DNA from 2 places in the Micromonospora sp. NPDC049081 genome. Region 2 is predicted to be linked to the other one. Evidence: riboswitches for the same ligand, from Rfam matches in the RefSeq annotation. Region 2 holds a riboswitch; the other holds the start of a gene.
What was found. A riboswitch is a leader RNA that binds a small molecule or an ion and turns the genes downstream of it on or off. The one in region 2 is predicted to bind thiamine pyrophosphate.
Positions count from the first base shown of each region.

Region 1: it holds a riboswitch for thiamine pyrophosphate, as region 2 does, so the genes downstream of both, AB0B63_RS31115 (ECF transporter S component) here and thiE (thiamine phosphate synthase) in region 2, are expected to answer to the same signal.

Region 1 covers NZ_JBEZEK010000040.1:3,430-6,465, reverse strand. Annotated here, with positions in the region: gene AB0B63_RS31120 (alpha/beta hydrolase) at 1-627, opposite strand, end outside; TPP riboswitch at 739-844, shown strand; gene AB0B63_RS31115 (ECF transporter S component) at 920-1,516, shown strand; gene AB0B63_RS31110 (ABC transporter ATP-binding protein) at 1,550-2,977, shown strand.
Region 2 covers NZ_JBEZEK010000002.1:63,837-66,872, forward strand. Annotated here, with positions in the region: gene AB0B63_RS04160 (ThuA domain-containing protein) at 1-907, opposite strand, end outside; TPP riboswitch at 1,246-1,354, shown strand; gene thiE (thiamine phosphate synthase) at 1,349-1,975, shown strand; gene thiO (glycine oxidase ThiO) at 1,969-3,036, shown strand, end outside.

The sequences.
Region 1 (3,036 bases), on a different contig from region 2:
CGCCTTCAGATCCCGCCCCGACATCGCCCGGTACCAATTCAGCGCCCCGGTCAGCGCGCCCGACCCGCGCATCGGCTGGGCGTAGCGGGCCACCCGGGCGGAGTCACCGACGCCGGCCAGCAACCGGCGCAGGACCACCGCCCGCCCGGCCAGCAGCACCCGCTCCGCCAGGCCCGCCCGACGGAACAACGTCATGTAGGCCGAACGCGCCCGCTGCCGACGGTCGGTGGACAGCGCGTACCCGAAGGCCGCCGGATGGGGCACCGAGACCGCGGTGAGGGTACGCACCCGCTCCGGGTGCCGGGCGGCCAGCGCCCAGGCGACGATCGCCCCCCAGTCGTGCCCCACCACGTGCGCGGTGTCGACGCCCAGCGCGTCCAGCACCGCCACCGCGTCGGCGACCAGTTCCGGCAGCCGGTAGCCGGCCACCTCGACGGGCCGGGCCCCGGGCGAGTAACCCCGCTGGTCGGGGGCGTACGTGCGCAGCCCGGCGGCGTGCAGGGCGGGCACCACCGCGTCCCACTCCCCGCCGTGCTGGGGGAAGCCGTGCAGCAGCAGCACGACCTCGCCGCCCTCGGGCCCACCGGCCCGTACGTCGAACGTCAGTCCCCGCGCCGCCACCCGCATGACCGGCAGCCTACCCAGCGCCCCGGTGTGCGCCCGGGACGTCGAATGCCGGGAACCATGACCTGCTGGGCCGTTGCCGCAGGTCGGTGCTAGCGTCTGCCGAGACAACTTCACATCCGACAGGGGAGCGCACAGCGCTGAGAGTGCGGGCACCGCCCGCAGACCCTCGAACCTGATCTGGGTAATGCCAGCGCAGGGAGTTCGGTCGACCTCCAGCCGCGCCGCCGTCCGGCAGCCGCCGGGCGCGGCGTGCGTCTTCTCCTGGTTCGATCGCTGGACTGGGAGCACCGACATGCCGCACACCACCACCAACAGCAACCGGTGGCGCACGATCGACATCGTGGTCGCCGCCGTGATCGCCGTGGCCTTCGGCGTCATCTTCTGGGCCTGGGGCCTGGTCTGGAAGGCCGCCGACCCGGCATTCGCCGCCGCACCCGCCAGCCAGGCGGTGATGTACGGCGTGTGGCTGGTCCCGGCGGTCCTCGGCGGCCTGGTGATCCGTAAGCCGGGGGCGGCCCTGTTCTGCGAGGCCGTCGCCGCCACCGTCTCCGCACTGCTCGGCGCGGAGTGGGGCGGGATCACCATCGTGCAGGGGCTGATCCAGGGCCTCGGCGCGGAGCTGGCCTTCGCCGCGTTCCGCTACCGGTCGTTCCGGCTGCCGGTGGCGGTGCTGGCCGGGGCGTTGACCGGGCTGAGCGCCGCCCTGTTCGACTTCTTCGTCTGGAACGCCGAGTACGCCCTGACCAGCTACCGCCTGCCGTACGCGGCGTTGACCGTGCTCAGCGCCGCCGTCGTCGCCGGGGTCGGCGGTTGGTACCTGACCCGCGCGCTGGCCGAGACCGGAGTGCTGGACCGGTTCCCCGCCGGCCGTGACCGCACCCTGGTCTGATCCTCTCCTGACGATCGTGGAGGTGCCGGCGACGTGGCGAGTGTGAGGCTGGTCGGCTTCGGCTGGCGGCACGCCGGTCGGCGGGCCTGGGCGGTACGCGGGGTGGACCTGCGCATCGACCACGGGGAGCGGGTGCTGCTGCTGGGGCCGTCCGGGGCCGGCAAGAGCACCCTGCTGGCCGCGCTGGCCGGGCTGCTGCCGGCGGACTCCGGCGAGCAGGAGGGCACCGTCGAGATCGACGGCCTGGACCCGGCCAAGGCCCGCGAACGGGTCGGCACCGTCTTCCAGGACCCGCAGTCCCAGCTGGTGATGGCCCGCTGCGGTGACGACGTCGCGTTCGGCCTGGAGAACCGGGGGGTACCCGGCGACGAGATCTGGCCCCGGGTGGACGAGGCGCTGCGCCGGGTCGGTTTCCCCTACCCCCGGGACCGGCCCACCGCGGCGCTGTCCGGCGGCGAGCAGCAGCGGCTCGCCCTGGCCGGGGTGCTGGCGCTGCGGCCCGGCCTGCTGCTGCTCGACGAGCCGACGGCCAACCTCGACCCGGCCGGGGCGGAGCTGGTGCGCGGCGCGGTGGCCGGCGCGTTGGACCCGGACACCACCCTGGTCCTGGTCGAACACCGGGTCGCCGACGCCCTGCCCCTGGTCGACCGGGTCGTGGTGCTGACCCCCGGTGGCGGGGTCCGGGCCGACGGGCCACCGGCGACGGTCTTCGCCGCGCACGGTGCCGCGCTCGCCGCCGAGGGTGTCTGGGTGCCCGGCCACCCCACCGGGTCCCGGCCGGCCACCGGGCCGCCCGGTGCGGGGTTGCTCACCGCCGACCGGCTCGGCCTGCCACCCCGGCTGGCCCCCACCGACCTGACGGTACGCGCCGGCGAGGCGCTCGCCGTCCTCGGTCCCAACGGGGCCGGCAAGTCCACCCTGGCGCTGCTGCTCGGTGGGCTGCTCCGCCCCGGCGTCGGTCGACTGACCGGCACCGCCGCCCTGGCCGACGGGGACGCCCGTACACCCCCGCACCGGTGGCGGGCACCCGCGCTGGCCGGTCGGATCGGTTCGGTCTTCCAGGACCCGGAGCACCAGTTCGTCACCCGCACCGTCCGCGACGAACTGGCCCTCGGGCCGCGTCGGACCGGCCGCCCGGAGGCCGCCGTGCGGGCCACCGTGGACGGGTTGCTGGACCGGTTGCGGCTGACCCGGCTCGCCGGGGCCAACCCGTACACCCTCTCCGGTGGGGAGGCCCGGCGGCTCAGCGTGGCGACCGCCCTGGCCACCGCGCCCCGGCTGCTGATCTGCGACGAACCCACCTTCGGCCAGGACCGCCGCACCTGGGGTGAGCTGGTCGACCTCTTCGCCGACCTGCGTGACGCCGGGCACGGCGTGGTCACCGTCACCCACGACCGGGACTTCGTCGCCGCGCTCGCCGACCGGACGGTCACCCTGCACCCCGCCCGGGAGCAGCCGTGACCGCCCCGCTCCCCCGCGCCGCACCCGCGGCGGCCGTGGGCCACCCGGCCGCACCCGAC
Region 2 (3,036 bases):
GCTCCATCGGGTTGTTGGTGTTGCTGTCGAGGGTGACCTTCTCGAAGTTCGAGGTCTTGGAGGCGCCGCAGTCGGCGTTCTCGACGCCGGCCGCGGTGCGGATGCCGCCGAGCAGGTGGCTGAGGAACTCCGGCTCGGTGTACGACGCCTGGGTGTGGCCGCCGCCGGTGTACCAGGACCGACCGCCGTCGTAGTCCTGGCACCAGGCGGTGGGGTGGTCGGCGCCCATCGCGCCGGCACCCGGGCTGTAGGACTTCTCGTCCAGGCTGGCCAGCACGTGCACCTTGGAGCGCGGGTTGGTGCGGAAGTTGTACCACTCGTCGAACCGGGACCAGCGGTCCGGCAGGTCGGCGGTCGACGGGTGCGCGTGGTCCTCGACCTTGACGGTGGCCTGCTGGTTGGCGGGGTGGCCGGAGAAGTACGCGCCGACCAGGTTGCCGTACCAGGCCCAGTCGTACTCGGTGTCGGAGGCGGCGTGCACGCCGGCGTAGCCGCCGCCGGCCTTGATGTAGCGCTCGAACGCGGCCTGCTGGGTGGCGTCGAGGACGTCACCGGTGGTGGAGAGCCAGATCACCGCCTGGTATTTCGCCAGGTTGGTGTCGTTGAAGGCGGCTCCGTCCTCGGTGGTGTCGACGGTGAACCCGTTGTCGGTGCCGAGCTTCTGGATCGCGGCGATGCCGGCCGGGATGGCGTCGTGCCGGAAGCCGGCGGTCTTGGAGAAGACCAGGACCGAGAAGGGGTCGGCGGCGGCTGCCGCCGGTGCCGGTGCGGCCTGTGGCTGGGCCGCCGCGACGGGAGCGGCCTGGGCGGCGGTGCCGCCGATCAGGCCGCTGGCGAGTAGGGAGAGGGCCAGTAGACCGGCACCCAGTGGGCCGCGACGGGCGCGGCGATGGCGGGATGGAGACACTCCATGCTCCTTTTGTCCGTGCTGGACAGTGGTGGGGGCATGGGGACGACTCGCCGCAGACCGTCCCCGGTCGGATCGGTGTGGGCCCGCCGAGGTCCGCACCAGTGGCGATCAGGTGCGGGCCACGCCGAGGCTCCGCACCGGAATAATGTCGATCGGTTGAACAAATTAGCGCCGCTGGATTGGTTTCCGGCAAGGCATGAGCATGTAACGATTCGGTATCGGCGACTCGCTTTTCCGGCTTATGTGGATACAAGCCCACAGCCGTACGCATCGATGGTCCTGGATCAATCTAACACCCCTTGGCGGATCAGCGGATCTGTCGTACGGTCACAGGCACGTGACCCACGGGAGCCCGGTACACCGGGCTGAGAGGGGGGCTGAGAGCCCCCGACCGTCGAACCTGATCCGGGTAATGCCGGCGCAGGGAGGAGAGTTGCCGTGCCGTCCCTCGGCCGACTGCATCTGATCACCGACACCCGCCCCGGGTGCGACCCGCTCGCCGTCGTACGGGCCGCCCTCCCGGTGGCCCGCGCCGACCTCGTCGTCCAGGTCCGGGTGACCGACGACACCACCGACCGGCAGGCGTACGACCTGGCCCGACGGGTACGCGCGCTCTGCGTGCCGTACGAGGCGACCTGCCTGGTCAACGACCGGCTGCACGTCGCCCTCGCGGTGGACGCCCACGGCGGCCACGTCGGCGCGGACGACCTGCCCGTCGCGGCGGCCCGCCGGGTCCTCGGCCCAGCCGCCGTGCTCGGCGCGACCGCCCGGGAACCGGACGCCGCCGCCCGGGCCGTCGCCGCCGGGGCCAGCTACCTGGGCGTCGGCCCGTGCCACCCCACCGCCACCAAAACCGGCCTGCCCGACCCGATCGGCCCCGCCGGCATCCACGCCGTCGTCGCCGCCGTCGCCGTGCCGGTGATCGCCATCGGCGGGGTCACCGCCGCCACCGTGCCGGCGCTGCGCGCCGCCGGGGCGTACGGCGTGGCGGTGGTCGGGGCGCTGTCCACCGCCGCCGACCCGGGCCGGGCCACCGCCGAACTGATCGCGGCACTGACGTGCTGACCCGGCCCGACGTCGCCATCGTGGGCGCGGGGCCGGTCGGATTGGCGATCGCCTGGCGCTGCGCCACCCGGGGCCTGCGGGTGACCGTGCACGACCCGGCCCCCGGCTCCGGCGCGTCCCGGGTCGCCGCCGGGATGCTCGCTCCGGTCGCCGAGGCGTACTTCGGGGAACGGGAACTGACCGGGCTGCTCACCGCGTCCGCCGCCCGCTGGCCGGGTTTCGCCGCCGAACTGACCGAAGCCACCGGAACGGAGTTCGGCTACCGCACCGACGGCACCCTCGTCGTCGGGCTGACCGGGGACGACCTGGCCGAGGCACGCCGGCTCTGGTCGTACCAGCAGGGGTTGGGGCTGCCGATCAGCGCGCTGCGCCCGTCGCAGCTGCGGGACCGCGAACCGGCGCTGACCCCCCGGCTGCGCGGCGGCGCGGTCGCCCCCGGCGACCACCAGGTCGACCCGCGCCGGCTGGTCGACGCGCTACGGGTCGCCGCCGAGCGGGCCGGCGCGACCCTGCTGCCCGGCGCGGTGACCCGACTGGCCGAGGTGGACGCGCCCGTCGTCGTGGTCGCCGCCGGCTGCGGCGCCGCCGCGCTGACCGGGCTGCCGGTCCGCCCGGTCAAGGGCCAGGTGCTGCGGCTGCGCGCGCCCGACCACCGCCCGCCCGGCTTCCGGCACGTCATCCGGGGGTACGCCGATGGCGAGTCGGTCTACCTCGTCCCCCGCGACGACGGCGAGGTGGTGCTCGGGGCGACCGTCGAGGAACGCACCGACACCGAGGTGACCACCGGGGCGGTGCTGCGGCTGCTCCGCGCCGCCGTCGACCTCGTCCCCGAACTCGCCGAGTACGCGCTGACCGAGGCCACCGCCGGGCTGCGCCCCGGCACCCCGGACAACGCGCCGATCCTCGGCCCGCTGCCCGACCGGCCCGGCGTGCTCGCCGCCACCGGCCACCACCGGCACGGCATCGTGCTCACCCCGGTCACCGCCGACCTGATCACCGACCTGATCGTCACCGGTCAGCCGGACCCACTGCTCACCCCCTTCACCGCCGACCGGTTCCAC